Regions from separate parts of the Bacillus sp. SSR7 genome, predicted to be linked through region 2. Evidence: riboswitches for the same ligand, from Rfam matches in the RefSeq annotation. Region 2 holds a riboswitch; each other region holds the start of a gene.
What was found. A riboswitch is a leader RNA that binds a small molecule or an ion and turns the genes downstream of it on or off. The one in region 2 is predicted to bind S-adenosylmethionine.

Region 1 (5,692 bases), on a different contig from region 2:
TCATGTGCATCTTGTGTTAATAGAGTAGAAGGTACCTCTACTTCTCTCTCTTTTTCAATATTTTGTACTAGTACTTTCGTTACTTTTACAGGACAACCTACTTGGTGTATAAGTCGCTCTTGGTGATCTGTAATGATACGAACTACCCCGCTACCAACTGTCCCAAGACCTAATAAGCCAACTTGAATTTCTTTCATAATACTGTCCACCCCTCAAAAATTGTGTTTAGATGAAATTATATGAATAAAAAATCTGAAAAACAATGTTTTTTGAACATTCGGAAAAATAAAGGTTAATCTTTACAAAGAAAACGTTGCCACGTGTGACACAATCTTTTTTTATAATACATAAGGGGTTTCTTGATACACGTAATAATTTAGCCAATTAGAGAATAATAGATTTCCATGGCTTCTCCACCTTACAAGCGGCTTCTCATTTGGATTATCATGCTTAAAATAGTTTTTCGGCACATCAATATTTAACCCTTTGTCACGATCTCGTTCGTATTCTTGCTTTAACGTATCACAACTATATTCACTATGACCGAGCGCAAACACTTGTCTTCCTTCTTGTCCAATAACAAGATGAACGCCCGCTTCCTCAGAGTTGGCTAATAACGTTAACTCCTTCACTTCTCTAATGTCACTCTCTCGTACTTCCGTATGACGAGAATGCGGGGCAAAAAATAACTCATCAAACCCTTGTAACAATTTCACATGTTGCTCACGAACTTCATGTTCAAATACACCAAACATTTTTTCCTTAAGAGGATACTTTTGAACACCATAATGATGATACAAACCAGCCTGTGCCCCCCAGCAAATATGAAGCGTAGATGTTACGTTCATTTTTGAATACTCCATAATGCGTTTAAGCTCTTCCCAATAATCTACCTCTTCAAAAGAAAGGGTTTCAACTGGTGCTCCTGTAATAATGAGTCCATCAAATTTCTCATTCTCAATATCACGGAATGTTTTATAGAAACTCGTTAAATGTTCCTGTGCGACATTACGGGACAGGTGTGATTCCATATGAAGTAAATGTACATCTAATTGCAACGGTGTATTGCCAATTAAACGAAGTAATTGCGCTTCTGTGTCTTGCTTTGTAGGCATTAAATTTAATATAGCAATTTTCAATGCCCGGATATCTTGTGTTTCTGCTCGCTCCTTCGTCATTACAAAAATATTTTCCTCCTGTAACACTTTGCGAGCTGGTAAATCTTTATCAATTATGATCGGCATGTTCTTTGCCTCCGACTAGCGCTGCTTCTAAATCTGCAATAATATCAGAAACATCTTCTATACCAACCGATAAACGAATTAAATCTGATGTAACGCCAGCTAAACGCTGATCTTCAGCACTTAATTGTCTATGCGTTGTGCTAGCAGGATGTATAACGCAAGTTCGTGCATCCGCTACATGCGTTACGAGAGTTGCTAGTTTTACATTTGCGATAAATTCTTTCGCGGCTTCTAATCCTCCCTTAATGCCGAATGTTAAAACACCACTAGCACCTTTTTTCAAATACTTTTGTGCTAACGAGTAATTTTCATTACTATTTAATCCCGGATAATTCACCCATTCAATACGTTCATGATCAGCGAGCCACTTAGCAACTGCAAGAGCATTTTCACTATGACGCTCCATTCGTAAATGCAATGTTTCTAAGCCGATATTGCTAATATATGCATTGAATGGGCTCATACAATTTCCATAATCTCTTAATAGCTGAACACGTGCTTTCACAATATACGCTGCTGCACCAAAATTTTGAATGTAACTTACGCCGTGGTAACTTGGATCAGGTTCAACAAGTTCAGGATATTTCCCATTTGTCCAATCGAAGTTCCCTCCGTCAATAACAATGCCGCCTAACGAACTTGCATGACCATCAATATATTTCGTCGTAGAATGGACGATAATATTTGCTCCGTGCTCAAATGCTTGGCATAAATAAGGAGTTGCTAATGTATTATCCACGATAAAAGGTACTTCCAACTCTTTCGCTGCATCTGAAAACTCTTTGAAATTTAAAACGTTCATCGCCGGATTTCCTAGCGATTCTGCATAAACAAGTTTCGTCTTATCATTAGCAAGGGCCACAATTTCATCAGCAGTTAAATTCGGATTAAAGAATGTAACATCAATACCAAGCTTACGCAAACTCACTCCAAATAAATTAAACGTCCCGCCATAAACTGTGGAAGAACAAAGCAAGTGGTCTCCACTACTACAAATATTTAAAACGGCAAGCATAATAGCAGCCTGCCCAGAAGCCGTTGCAACAGCTCCTACACCACCCTCTAAATCCGCTAACTTTTGCTCAAATGCAGCTAAAGTAGGATTTCCAATACGCGTGTAGATATATCCTTCTGCCTCTAAATTAAATAGCGCTGCTAAATCATCTGAAGTATCGTATTTATACGTTGTACTTTGATAAAGCGGTAAAACACGCGGTTCACCATTTTTTGGAGTATAGCCACCTTGCACACAAATTGTTCCTTTTCCCCATGATTCTCCCATCTTTTATTCTCCTTTCTTTTATACAAAATAAAAAACTGCCCCTTTCCTGAAAACAAGAAAGGAGCAGTTTGAAAACACGCTCTAAAGGCTCTTTCTTATCTCTCAGGGTTATTACCTGCAGGATTTGGCACAATTCCGTTATACGGCTGTTGCCAAGGTTTCATCGGGCCTGTCCCTCCACCTTTTCTTGATAAGACTATGCAATTACCGTTGATTTTATAGCAATAATTTCCTAATGTCAATCAGTTTTTCTGAATGTTCTAAATTAACTACAAATAATTTAATGTACATAACAAAAGAAATATATTCCATATTCATTTGAAAAAGACCTTTTAAAACCCTCAATTAATATATAGAATTAAATAAGTAGTTTAACTGTATACATTTCAGATTCTCACGAGACCTCAATATATTGAATAAGCCACCCTTTCAAAAAGATACTATACATATTCATTTCATTTCACAGTAGCATATTTAATCCTTTTGACATTAAAACTTACATAACGGAGGTATAACATGACAAACCAGAAAGACATGCACTATATACTCGCCCTATACGGCATTCTATTAGGCTCTATAGTCGGCGCAACAGTCTGGTTATTTTTAGTTACAATAAATATCGGCATTCACTTTATTTGGGGATACTTACCTACTATCTTCTCTTCTCCCCCGTATTACACCATTTGTGTAACAACTATCGGTGGTATTCTTGTTGGTTTAACTCAAAAATACTTCGGTACATATCCACGCCTTATGCCGGAAGTAATGAGTGAATATAAAAAAACAGGTAGAATTGAATACCGTTTCGTACATAAAGCCACTTTAACTGCGATTATCGTTTTAATATTTGGAGCTAGCTTAGGTCCTGAAGCAGCACTTGTTGGCATTATCGGTGGGCTTTGTACATGGGTCGGGGATCGCTTTACATTCGCCTTAAAAGGAATGAATGAACTAACAGAAGTTGGGATTGGTGCTACTTTAAGTGTAATTTTTAACGCGCCATTATTCGGTTATTTAGCTCCAAGTGAAAATGAGGGAGAGCAAATTAACGAATTCTCTAAAGGAAAAAAAGCAATTGTATATTTGGCTACCACTTTCGCTGGTTTTTCCGTTTATTTATTACTTAGTAAATTTGATAATCGTGGATCCTTTATCGTTAATTTCGGAGAAGGTTCTCTTTCTCTTAATGAATGGATTGCATTTCTTCCACTTGCTAGTATTGGTGCTATAGTTGGATTCTTTTATTTCAAATTAGAGTTCACATTAGAGAAATTAATCCATCCCTTAAAAGAATACAAACTATCGCTTGGAATTATCGGTGGCATTTTATTAGGGATTGCAGGAACTTTTCTCCCATACACATTATTCTCCGGAGAACATCAATTAAAAGATTTAGTCGTTGAATGGAGCCATTTATCCTTCTGGGTACTACTTCTTTCAGGGGTTTTAAAATTATGTATTACTGCTGTTTGTTTAAATACAGGCTGGCGCGGTGGACATATTTTCCCAATTATATTTTCTGGGTCAAGTATCGGATATGCTATAGCGTCCATTGCCCCAATAGATCCAATCGCTTCGGTCGCCATCGTCACGACAGCAATTTCAAGCTATGCACTAAGAAAACCAATTGCTATAACATTACTATTACTCATGTTTTTCCCGCTCAATTTACTATTACCGATGCTTGGGGCAGCAGCAATTGGTAATGCATTTCCACTTCCTAAAAATAACGAAGCTATAAACGAATAGAAATAGGCAGTAGGGACGAAAGTTCCACTGCCTATTCTCATTACACATGTTGCTTCAATAACGCGTATAACTCTTCAAAATTTTGCACTTCATATGTTGGCACAATCCCGCTATTATTAAATTTCTTTTCTGGATTAAACCAACAAGTATCAATTCCCGCTACATATCCACCTTTCATATCAGCGCTTAACGAATCCCCAATAATGAGCCCTTCTTCAGGAACAAAGTTAGGAATCCTTTCAAAAACATAATCAAAATACTCTTTCATCGGCTTTTGATAACCTGTATCTTCAGAAACGAAAATATCTTGAAACAAGGCATGTAATCCTGCATTACGTAATCGTTTATCTTGCGTCTTAGAAATACCGTTTGTCACAATATATAAATCGTACTCACTTTGAATTTGACTTATAAATTCAAATGCGCCTTGCATGAGCTGATTTCCTTCTTCTAAGTAGCTACGATAATTATTTTCGAATAATATCCCATCTACTTCTTCCCCGTATTCTTTAAATAAAATTGAAAATCGTGTATTTACAACTTCATCACGATTGATTTCACCTTCTTCAAAAGCAGTCCAAAGACTTTTATTAATTTTTTTATATTGCGCTTCAATCTCGCTAGTTAGAGACATCCCTTTCTCTTCAAAAAGCATACGTAATGCCGCTTTTTCCGCCTTTTGAAAATCTAACAATGTATCATCTACATCGAATAATAATGTTTTATATTTTTTCATAAGCCCTTCACACTCTCTTTTCTACAAAAACAAATTTACGTAAATCGTATCATTCTTTCTTGTAAACATAATAGGAGATATCTCATACTAAACATGAGGTGAAAACATGAAAGTCAGCAAAAATAGCGAAGAAATCTCTCGTTACATACAAACTTACAACTTCCATACTCTTTTTTCTTTTGACATCTTACCGTATGCTGAACTACATTCCTTTCAGAAGAGCGAAAAGATATGTAATGAAGGGGTTGATGTTTCTTATCTTTATTACTTAATTTCTGGGAAAGCAAAAATATATATGAGTCACAAAAACGGAAAGGTCTCCTTAATTAACTTTATTCAAGCACCTTCGTTCATTGGGGAATTAGGATTAATTGGCGTAGAATCTGTTACGAAAACGGTGGAAGTAATTGAAGATTGTATATGCTTAGCGCTTCCTCTTAAAGATTGTCAGCATCTTTTGTTACAAGATGCTACCTTTCTACAGAAACTATGCAAATTTATCGGTGAGAAAACAATTACCCGAACAGAAACTTATGCTAAAAATAATAGTTATCCGTTCGAAAATCGATTAGCGGCGTTTATTCTATTAACAGAACAAAGTAACAGTTATACAGAAAAACATACCGAGGTTTCGGAATACTTAAATGTTAGCTACCGTCACCTTTTATATGTATTAAACCA
Region 2 (5,692 bases):
TATTGAAATATTAAAAGCGCGTGATGCGAAAATGTATGTAAATATTCAACATGTAAAATCTGTCCATTGTCCGTAGACTAGTTGAAAGGGCTGGCTTTTTCTTTTATATGCAGAAGAAAAGGTCGAGCCTATTTGTTTAGTACAATTTGAATATGAGGGAAAAAATGAATTGAATATAAATATGTTTGTATGACCGTTGAAAAGGAAACCTTGTGCTAAATTATAAAAAATATGTACGAGCTATCTTTTGGTGTATTCAATTTATTTTTTTGAGGGAGAACTGCTTAACTAATATATTAAAGGGGTTTTGTTGGTGGAGCAGTTTTCAAATTCGTTATCGATTACATTACTTGGTAGTGCTGGTGGAGCAGCAAAAGCAGTTTTAGCGATTTTAAATCAAGCGATAGTAAATGAAAAAGACCCGATTTATGAAGTCATAAAGAATGTTACATTTTATTTGGCTGATATAAAACAAAAAGATAGGACGTATTATGACGAGTTGTTTCCAAATTTGAAAGATCAATTGTTTTTATCCGAAATAGACCTCCAAGATGTAGTGACATTTAAAAAGCATTTAAAAGAAAGTAGTACGAGCATTGTTATTGATGTTTCAGGGGCAGATACGATCAGAGTATTAAGCTGTTGTAATGAACTTGGAATTTGTTATATTAATTCAGCTTTGGAAAATGAGGCAGTAGATCAGGACGATAGTTTAATCGGCTTTCAGCTTACGGAAAGATATACGAAATTTGAGAAGGAAAAAGAGAAATTTACAAATACAAAAGCAATTATAGGATCAGGTATGAATCCAGGTGTCGTTCAATGGATGGCTGTTGAACTTATGAAGGAACGCCCGAATGAAAAGCCAAGAGCATGCTATATAGTAGAACATGATACGTCATTTTTACATGATACAGCACTTATAAAGCCTCATACACTGTATGCTTCATGGGCAGTAGAGCGATTTCTAGATGAAGCGATATGGAGTTATCCGATGTATATGAGTCATCATCGTCCTCTTTACTTTTATGAAGATGTATATGCTTCAGAGTATAAAGTAAAGTTGGGAGAGAAAGAGTTTTATGGTTGTTTAATGCCACATGAGGAAGTTTTAATTTTAGGGAAAAACTTTAACATGGAAGTAGGGTTTCTTTACCGAATTAACGAGTATACAACAAATATAATTAGACAGAATTTAGATAAGGTAGAAGATCTATGGAACTGGAATCGCAAAGTATTTAATCCAGCCGAAGAAGAGATTGCGGGCGAGGATCTAGTCGGTGTATTACTCGTTTATGAAAATAGCGAGACCTATATGTATAACGTGATGAATAGCAGTCAAGTTTTTCATAAATATAAAACGAATGCGACATATTTCCAAGTAGGATGTGGAATTTATGCTGGCTTGTGTAGTTTACTGTTCGATAACTTTAAACAAGGTGCCTATTATGTAGAGGAATTATTATTAAATACAGAAAGTAAGTACGGAGAATATTTGAATTTATATATGAAGGATTTTGTAGTTGGTGGAAATGACTTTACGGATGGATTGTTGCATGATCGAGTAAGGTGGATATAAATTGTGATGAAAAGGAAGGGAAATCTCCTTCCTTTTCGCGTTATAAGGTTACATATTGTCCTGAAAGTAATTTCCTTATCATTTAATGAGATAATATGTAGAGTTTTTGTATTGATCATGGGGAGTATCAAGGAAGTATTGCGATTCAAAGTAGCGTGGGAATAGGAACGAAAATGGAATTTTCTTTACCGACAGCATAATGTGCTAGAAGAAAATATTTTTCAGAAAAGTGTTCTTGTTGCGTAAATATAAACATTTTATAAAATGTTTCGAGAAGGGTTTTTTTTATAAAACACTTCGTTTATAATGGAGGAAAATATCGACATGAGATTTGTTATTCATGTAACGGTTCGGTAGTGTTAGAAAAAGAAGGGGTGCACGCGCATCCTTTTTTCTATGCAGATATTATGAAAGAGGTGGTATGATGGAATTAACATTAAATTCGACTGTATGCTTACACACAATTCAATTTCGAAAAGAGCAAAAGAATTATATTGTAAAAGATACAATTACAGGAGAAAAATATGAAATGCCGCCACTTTGGATTGATGCATTGGCAATGATGCGTGACGGTTTTTTATTGGGGGAAATTGAGGAGAAATTAAAAGAAGAGTATCCGGCTGAAGAAATAAATATGTTAGCATTTACGAGGCAACTGTTAGAGCTAGAGCTTGTCGAAATGGTCGATGGGGAAGAAATAGCTTGTACAAAGAAGAAAGAGAAAGATTATTTAGCTTGGTTACGTCCTCGTGTTGAGCAATTCTTTCTTAGTTTAAATAAAAAAAATAGAAGCAAAGGTCAATGATGATCTTTGCTTTTTTTGTATAGTTTGTTTAAAAAATTACAGCGAATGCTCTTGCGAAAGCGCCATCGCTATTTTTAATTTTTAAAGGTGCTGCTGAGAAAAAGAAACGTTTCGCGTGAATGGCATCTAAGTTTGTTAAGTTTTCGATTAAATAAATATTATTCCCAAGTAGTATGTGATGAATTGGTGATGTTTCTGTCGTTACCTCATCAGGAGAGATGAAATCTAAACCGACAGATTTTACTTTTAATTGGACTAATTCTTCAGCTAATTCTTCGGAAAGATAAAAGGCTTCTTGTTCATACGCTTCTGTATTCCATTTATTAGATAGGTTGGAATGGAAAATGACAATATCACCTTCTTTTATGTCAGCATTGTGTAATACTTCTTTAGGTAGTTTTCGTTCTTGTACATGAGTTACGTCGATAAGAACAGCTTCACCTACAAATTGATCTAGGGGCAATTGATCAATAGTCGTTGCGCCTGAAATGAAATGAGCAGGAGCATCACAATGTGTACCAACATGAACGACAGAATGAAAATCTGTAACTTGATAGCCTGTCTCTTCAACACTTGTAATGGCTTCTAAATTGATTTTTGGTGTTCCAGGAAATTGAGACATATTGTTTTCAAATGTTTGGGATAGGTCAATTACTTTCACTTTAAATACCTCCAAGTATATATTTTGAAATATAAAAAACTCACCTTTCATAATCAAGAAAGATGAGTTTTGCACACAATAGTTACGTTTTATCTTTCAAAATGCAATGCATTTTGCAGGAATTAGCACCTATTCAGTTTGTATAAACTGAGGTTGCTGGGCTTCAAAGGGCCGGTCCCTCTGCCTCTCTTGATAAAGGTATATTCAATTTAAAGTTCAGAATTTTCACTATAATAAAATTGTAATTCATTTCCTTTTTATGTGCAACACAAAATAGGTATTCACCCAAATAAAGTTGCTCGCATATTGTAGCTTATGTAAATAGAATGCTGCGAAGGAGTGAGTGCAGTGACAGGGAATGTATTGAATTATTATGCTGGTGGAAATACAGCTAGAGGATTTCATAATTTATATGAAGAGAATTTAAAAGGACTAAACAGATTATTTATTTTAAAGGGTGGACCTGGAACGGGAAAATCTTCTTTAATTAAGGCAATAGGTCGTGAATGGGCTGAAAAGGGATATGATATTGAATTTTTACATTGTTCTTCTGATAATAAATCGGTTGATGGTGTCATCATCCCGAAGTTAAAAGTAGGAATTGTTGATGGAACACCGCCGCATGTTATTGAGCCAAAAATGCCAGGAGTTGTCGAGGAGTATATTAATTTAGGAATTGCTTGGGATTCAGATAAATTAAGAAAGCAGAAAGTGGAAATTGAACGATTTGTTTCAGAAGCAAGCAAAGCTTTTCAAGCTGCTTACGCTCGTTTTAACGAGGCATTAGTTATACATGATGAGTGGGAGAAAATATATATTAGTAATATTGATTTTAATAAAGCGAATGAACTAACCGATCAGCTCATTCAGAAATTATTTACAGATAAAGTTGGGAAACAATCGCTTGTGAAACATCGCTTTTTAGGAGCAGCTACACCGAAGGGAGCAGTTGATTTTGTTCCTAATTTAACAGAAGGATTACCACATCGTTATTTTATAAAAGGACGCCCAGGTTCTGGGAAATCAACAATGCTCAAAAAATTAGCTAAGGAAGCAGAAGAAAAAGGGTTTGAAGTTGAAGTATATCATTGTGGATTTGATCCAAATAGTCTTGATATGGTTATCGTAAGAGAATTAGGGTTTGCGATTTTCGATAGCACCGCACCACATGAATATTTTCCGAGCCGAGAAGGTGATGAAATTATAGATATGTATGCCCTTATTGTAACACCAGGGACGGATGAGAAGTATGCGGAGGAAATTCGTGACGTCTCTATTCAATATAAAGCAAAAATGAATGAGGCGATGTCTTTTTTAGCGAAAGCGAAATCAGTTCGTGATAAATTAGAACGAATTTATATTGCTACTATGGATTTTTCAAAAGTAGATGCATACAAAGAGGAGATTCAAAAAGAGTTTGAACGAATTGCGGTTAGTGTAACTGAAAAGAACAAGTAAAAAATAACGAATTTTGACAGGCTGTCGGAAATTTTCTGACAGCTATTTTAGTATGTAGTAAACTTAGTAATATATTTGTCGAATTTCCAAGGAAATAATCAAAAAATGGAGAGGGTATGAAATGAGAGAGAAAATTAAGTTGGAGTTAGAACGAATTGAGAAAGAAAATGATGTGAAAATTTTATTCGCTGTGGAGTCAGGGAGTCGTGCATGGGGATTTCCTTCGAAAGATAGTGATTATGATGTTAGATTCGTTTATATGCACCCGGTAGAATGGTATTTATCAATTCATGATAAACGAGATGTAATTGAGTATCCGATTAGTGATGATTTAGATATAAGCGGATGGGATATTAAAAAAGCGTTACAACTATTTGCAAGGTCAAACCCAGCTTTACTCGAATGGATTCGATCACCCATTTTTTATTCAAAAAACTCTAATTTTCCAGAACAGCTTCAGCAAATGAGTGAAAAGAATTTTGATCCAAAAGCAACGATATACCATTACTTACATATGGCTTCAAAAAATTATCGTGAATTTTTGCAAGGTGAGAATGTAAAATTGAAAAAGTACTTTTATGTATTGCGTCCTATTTTGGCTTGTAAGTGGCTAGAGGAGAAAACAACTTTGCCTCCTGTAGAATTCGATCGATTAATTACAGAATTATCAATAGAGCGTAGCGTATTAGATGAAATTGAACAGTTGTTAATAAAGAAAAAGGCAGGTACTGAATTAGATGTTGGATTGAAAATTGAGGTGTTGAATCAATTTTTAGAAGAACAAATTCATTACTATCAGCAATACGTAAAAGGAATTGAAAAGGGATCAGGGATCGATATTGAGAGTTTAAATACATTGTTTCGAGATATGTTGTTTGCGGTCTACGAAAAAGAGCACAACTAAGTTTGTGCTCTTTTTATTTTGTAGGAATAAAGAAAACAGATATAGCCGCGAGAAGAGCTGCGAATGAGAATAAATAAAAATTCCATACTAAGTCATATTGCATTGTCATAATAATACCGACAAGAATAGGACCAGCAATTGCACCAACTCGGCCAAGTCCAAGTCCCCAGCCTAAGGAAGTAGCTCGGATATGTGATGGGAAGTATTGTGTTACATATGCATTTAATATTTGAGTAATTCCAACTGATCCAATTCCAGCAAGACCAATTAAAAGATAGATGATTG
Region 3 (5,692 bases), on a different contig from region 2:
CAGGAACAGCATCAGCTTTATTAGGTTTATTACAGTTCATTTCAGGAGCGCTTGTTGCACCGCTAGTAGGTATTGGTGGAAGTAACACCGCATTACCGATGGGTGTTGTAATAGCTCTTTGTGAAATTGGTGCGGTACTATGCTATTTATTTATGGCTAGAAGAAGTGAAAAGCAGTTTGAACTGCAAGCAAGACAAAATTTAGAGGCTTAACAAAAAAGAACTGATTCAAAGGGAATATTTGAATCAGTTCTTTTTTCATTGCTTTGAAATATCTCATATAGTTTTGTAAGGTGATGTAGTAAAGCAGTGCAAAAGTTATTTGTATAAAGTGACGATACTGTGACAAACATGTTGGTATACATGTTACGATGTCGTCTTAAGTGTAAAAAGTAGGATGTTCTCGGTATAATAACAAGTGGAGATAAAAGAAATTATAATAAGTAGTAGCTGTAGATAAAAGGAGAAGAAGAGATGAAGAAGGTTTTGGGTATTGCCGTAATGGGAAGTATGATTCTTCTAGCAGGGTGTAATGGAAATAAAGATACGAAAGAACCGAAAGAAAAGGTAGAGCAATCTACAGAACAAACAGAAGAGATGAAAGAATACCGTGCAGTACATGAAAAATACGATTTGAAAATGAATAAAGAGATTAATAAGGCACTACAGTTATTTGAAGTGGCAAAAGAAAAGGGTGGTAAGGAAATAACGACTGCTACATATAAAGAAGATGTGCAAAAAGTAACAACGAGCATGTTAGAAGATATTGATCATATGCGAAAAGAAATTCGTGTTCCAAAGTCGAAAGAGCAAGAACATGAGGTATATGTTGGTTTCTTGAATGAATCGGAACAAGCAATGAAAAAATTACAGAAGTTAGCTAAAGAAGAAGATTCATCGTTGATTCGTGATATAGAAATTAACTTTGCAACAGCATCGACATACTATAAACGATTTCAAGCAGAAACGAAAAAATAACCTTGCCTATGCAAGGTTATTTTTTCTTCTTGCCATCTTCGTCTTCATCCTCGGATACTAATATCTTCTGTTCTTCGTGAAATTCGGAAATAGTTTGCCCGGTAATATTATCGAAAGGGGTATAAAAAGAGGTGATACTTTTCTTTTTGATGAAGAGTTTGTAGAAGCCGATGATGACAAGTATAACGATTGTTAAGGGTAATCCTATAGTAGCTAGAAGTAAGGGGGCCATCTTATAGCTACTTTCATATCTTTTTTTATTATAGGCGAAACGCGATATAGATAAATAAAAGTATTAAAAACTGATTTTTCTAAATATATCCAATTTGATTGACTTTTCGTTTTTTCAGAATTATAATTCGAAATATACAATTTGAACCAAATAATAATATAGCAATTTACTTATCCAGAGAGGTAGAGGGACTGGCCCTATGACACCTCAGCAGCGGGTTCTGTAATAGGAACACCGTGCTAATTCCAGCAAGCAAGTCTTGAAAGATAAGTGATGGGCCTTTGTTTATTAAGCCTTGATCTTATTTTTTAAGATCAAGGCTTTTTGTATTCTAAAAAGAGAAAAGGGAGTAATGGAAAAAGTACGTTCATAAAACTGAGTAAATATATGTGTTTAGGGGGTTATTAAAGTGTATGTAATTAAAAAATTATCAGTTATGGTGTTCACGCTATGGGTTATTACGACGGTGACATTTCTAATTATGCATATTATTCCGGGGGATCCATTTTCATCAGATGCAAAAATCTTTCCTGAAGAAGTGATCCAAAACATGAGAGCGAAGTATCACCTTGATGAACCGTTATGGAATCAATATGTTGCTTATTTAGACGGCGTAGTTCATTTTGATTTTGGTGAATCTGTTCAATCAACCGGGCAAGGTGTATCAGAAATTATAACAACTGGTTTTGGTCCATCAGCAATTATTGGTTTACAAGCACTTGTTATTTCATTGCTAGTCGGAATTGCTGCAGGTACATTTGCTGCTCTCTATCATGGGAAGGTAATTGATTACGGTGTAAGTTTACTTGCCATCCTCGGTATTTCTATTCCGAGTTTTATTTTAGCACCACTATTTATACAAGTATTCGCTATTCAATTCGAGCTCTTACCAGTAGCCTCTTGGGGTACATTTGAACATACGGTATTGCCATCCTTTGCATTAGCGTTAGGACCAATCGCAGTGATTACAAGATTTGTTCGCTCTAATATGATCGAAGTACTGCAGAGTGATTATATTAAGTTAGCGAGAGCGAAAGGTATACCGATTAAGAAGATTATTATAAGACATGCTCTTCGAAATGCGATTGTTCCAGTACTTACATTTGTCGGACCATTAATGGCGGGACTTTTAACAGGTACTTTCGTTATTGAAAAGATTTTTTCAATTCCTGGTCTCGGAAAATATTTTGTAGATAGTATTTTTAATCGAGATTATCCAGTGATTATGGGAACAACCATTTTTTATAGTGCACTTTTAATTGTATGTATTTTTATTACAGATATTATTCACCGTATTGTTGATCCACGTATTCGTTCTATTACGTAAGGAGGGGGATGTTTAGATGGGAGCTTATGAAATTAATGACCAGTTATTAACAAATGAAGAGAAAAAAGAATTAACAATAAATAAAGATCAGCAAAAGATTAGCCGAAAGAAAGAAGTGTTTCGTAAGTTTGTATCGAATCCAATCGCAGTTTTAGGATCAGTGACGTTATTACTCATTATTGTTTTCTCACTTGTTGGTGAAAGTTTAACGCCATTTACTGCGAGTGAACAAGTAAAAGAGGCAACAAACTTACCACCTAGTAGTGAGCATTGGTTCGGAACAGATGATTTGGGAAGAGATATATGGGCACGTACTTGGGCTGGCGGGAAAATTTCATTAACAGTTGGATTAGTGGCAGCTGCTCTTGATATAGGACTTGGTGTGCTAATCGGAGGATTTAGTGGATATGTGAGAGGGCGCAATCGCCTTGGGACATTAATTGATGAGTGGATTATACGAGGAATCGAAGTGTTATACGGTATCCCATATTTATTAATTGTTATTTTACTATTAATTGTTATGAAACCAGGTCTTTTTACCATTATCATCGCCCTTGCATTAACAGGATGGATTGGTATGGCACGTCTCGTTAGGGCGCAAGTCTTATCTTTAAAACAAAGAGAGTTTGTTATTGCAGCGGAGCGGTTAGGTACATCACATATAAAAATTATATACGGGCATTTAATTCCGAACTTAACGGGCATTATTATCGTAAATTTATCATTTACAATTCCAGCAGCTATTTTCTCAGAATCATTTTTAAGCTTTATTGGACTAGGAGTGCAATCACCGGCAGCGAGCTGGGGGACGATGACGAATGATGCACTTGGGACATTATTGAGTGGGGAATGGTGGCAGCTATTCTTCCCAGCAATCATGATTGCGCTCATTATGTTCGCGTTTAACGCAATTGGTGATGGTTTACAAGATGCAATTGATCCAAAAATCGTAAAACGGAATCGAAAGGAGAAAAAACATGGGACAGCTCTTATCTTTAGAAAACGTAACGTTAGCCGTTGAAAAAGAGAATAGTAAACAAGCAATTGTGAAGCATGTTTCCTTTTCTATTAGCGAAGGTGAAATAGTTGCACTTGTAGGAGAAAGTGGTTCAGGGAAAAGTGTTACAGCACAATCTATTATCGGCTTAAATCAAGAATCAATTCATATTGATGATGGAAATATATCTTTTGAATCAAAGGAATTAACGAATCTACAAGAATCAGAATGGAATCAAATTCGAGGGAAAGATATTTCGTTTATCTTTCAAGACCCACTTTCATCTTTAAATCCGACGATGAAGGTGGGAAGGCAAATTACAGAGGTGATTTTGCAACACGAAAAGAAATCGAAAAAAGAAGCAAAAGAAATTGCGATTAACTTGTTAAATGATTTAGGGATACATGAAGCAGAGAAACGCTTTGAACAGTACCCACATCAATTAAGCGGAGGCATGAGGCAACGTATTTGTTTAGCAATCGCATTTGTTTGCCACCCAAAACTCGTTATTGCGGATGAACCTACGACAGCATTAGATGTAACAATTCAAAAGCAAATTATGGAGTTATTAAAGGAAAGAAAGGAAAAGCAAAATACGAGTATTTTACTAATTACGCACGATTTAGCACTTGTACGTGAAGTAGCGGATCGAGTAGTTGTGATGTATGGGGGACGTGTTGTTGAAAAAGGAACGATAGAGGAAGTGATAGGTTCCCCTAAACATCCATACACAAAAAGCTTATTACAAGCAATTCCTAATATGGATGATTCCGAAAAAGTATTACGTGCAATAGAAGGGACGACACCTTCCATTGAGACGTTAAATAGCTTTGGTTGTCCTTTTGTAAATCGTTGCCCAGTAGCGATAAAAGAATGTATTCATCGTTTCCCAGAGAGAACAACATATTCCAAGGAGCATAGTTCACATTGTTGGCAACATGTTCTGGAGCATAATAAAGCGAAATCAAAAGAGAAGGTGAATGCCTCATGACGATAGATTTAATTACTGTAAAGCAAGTAACGAAAACGTATGGAAGTAAAAATAAAGAAATCGCAGCGTTAAAAGACATATCACTTGCGATCCCGAAAGGAACAACGCTAGGCATTATTGGAGAAAGTGGTTCAGGAAAAACAACACTTGGTAAGCTCATAGCTGGGATCGAGAGCCCAACGTCTGGTGAAATTGATTATAACGGTCAAGTCGTTCACAAGTTGAAGGCAGCTCATAAACGTGATTTCTTACAGAAAGTACAGTTTATTTTTCAAGATTCCACAGCAGCATTAAATCCGCGCTGGAAAGTACGCGATAGCGTAACGGAAGGTTATATTTCATTCGGTTTAGGTGATAAAGGATTAAAGGATAAAGTAGCAGGTGATGCGCTAGAACGTGTGGGATTAGATAGACGATATATTGATCGCTATCCGCACGAATTTAGCGGGGGACAACGTCAACGAATTGCTATTGCAAGAGCGTTATTGTGTGAGCCAGAAGTATTGATTCTTGATGAACCAATTTCAGCATTAGATGTTTCATTGCAAATTCAAATTGTACATCTGCTGCAAAAAATTCAAAAAGAACAAGATTATACATATTTATTCATCGCGCACGATTTACCGATGGTTCACTATTTATGTGAAAAAGTGGCTGTTCTATACAAAGGAGAACTTGTTGAATTTGGAAATACGGACGAAGTATTCCGTAATCCACAACATTCTTATACAAAAACACTATTGGCATCAACACCAAAAATTTCAGGTTAAAGGAGAATGTAGGATGAAGAAGTTTTTACTGTTTGTCATTATGACTGTTTTAGCAATTACTTCTGTCGCTTGCGGTAAGAAAGAGACGCAAAAGGCGAGTGCTGGTAAGGGGGAAGGAGATCGATTAGTAACGAATATTGGTAGCGATCCATATACACTTGATTCCGCTATCGCGACAGATAGTACTTCAGGTTATGTAATTGGACATTTATTCTCAAGCTTATATACGCAAGATAGTGATGGGAAATATCAAAATGAATTAGCAGAGAAAGAAGAAGTAAATGCTGATGGAACTGAGTATACAATTCATTTAAAGAAAGATATTAAATGGTCAGATGGTTCTGCTATTACAGCAAGTGATTTTGAATTTGCATGGAAGCGATTATTAAATCCGAAAA

Region 1: linked by a shared signal. The riboswitch ahead of AC0NJG_RS22420 (bifunctional O-acetylhomoserine aminocarboxypropyltransferase/cysteine synthase) and the one ahead of AC0NJG_RS16175 (cyclase family protein) in region 2 are both predicted to bind S-adenosylmethionine.
Region 3: linked by a shared signal. The riboswitch ahead of AC0NJG_RS25620 (ABC transporter permease) and the one ahead of AC0NJG_RS16175 (cyclase family protein) in region 2 are both predicted to bind S-adenosylmethionine.

What each region holds. Positions count from the first base shown of each region.
Region 1 covers NZ_JBVVXV010000015.1:98,650-104,341, reverse strand. Annotated here, with positions in the region: gene AC0NJG_RS22430 (homoserine dehydrogenase) at 1-197, opposite strand, end outside; gene metA (homoserine O-acetyltransferase MetA) at 339-1,244, opposite strand; gene AC0NJG_RS22420 (bifunctional O-acetylhomoserine aminocarboxypropyltransferase/cysteine synthase) at 1,228-2,526, opposite strand; SAM riboswitch class I at 2,619-2,723, opposite strand; gene AC0NJG_RS22415 (chloride channel protein) at 3,043-4,275, shown strand; gene AC0NJG_RS22410 (YjjG family noncanonical pyrimidine nucleotidase) at 4,316-5,011, opposite strand; gene AC0NJG_RS22405 (transcriptional regulator YeiL) at 5,118-5,692, shown strand, end outside.
Region 2 covers NZ_JBVVXV010000008.1:126,523-132,214, reverse strand. Annotated here, with positions in the region: gene AC0NJG_RS16190 (LSm family protein) at 1-76, shown strand, start outside; gene AC0NJG_RS16185 (S-adenosylmethionine decarboxylase related protein) at 314-1,579, shown strand; gene AC0NJG_RS16180 (hypothetical protein) at 2,004-2,384, shown strand; gene AC0NJG_RS16175 (cyclase family protein) at 2,413-3,045, opposite strand; SAM riboswitch class I at 3,132-3,244, opposite strand; gene AC0NJG_RS16170 (PRK06851 family protein) at 3,394-4,503, shown strand; gene AC0NJG_RS16165 (nucleotidyltransferase domain-containing protein) at 4,625-5,407, shown strand; gene AC0NJG_RS16160 (MFS transporter) at 5,421-5,692, opposite strand, start outside.
Region 3 covers NZ_JBVVXV010000020.1:24,526-30,217, forward strand. Annotated here, with positions in the region: gene AC0NJG_RS25605 (multidrug effflux MFS transporter) at 1-212, shown strand, start outside; gene AC0NJG_RS25610 (hypothetical protein) at 474-977, shown strand; gene AC0NJG_RS25615 (DUF3951 domain-containing protein) at 994-1,209, opposite strand; SAM riboswitch class I at 1,377-1,482, shown strand; gene AC0NJG_RS25620 (ABC transporter permease) at 1,619-2,536, shown strand; gene AC0NJG_RS25625 (ABC transporter permease) at 2,553-3,557, shown strand; gene AC0NJG_RS25630 (ABC transporter ATP-binding protein) at 3,514-4,524, shown strand; gene AC0NJG_RS25635 (ABC transporter ATP-binding protein) at 4,521-5,294, shown strand; gene AC0NJG_RS25640 (peptide ABC transporter substrate-binding protein) at 5,308-5,692, shown strand, end outside.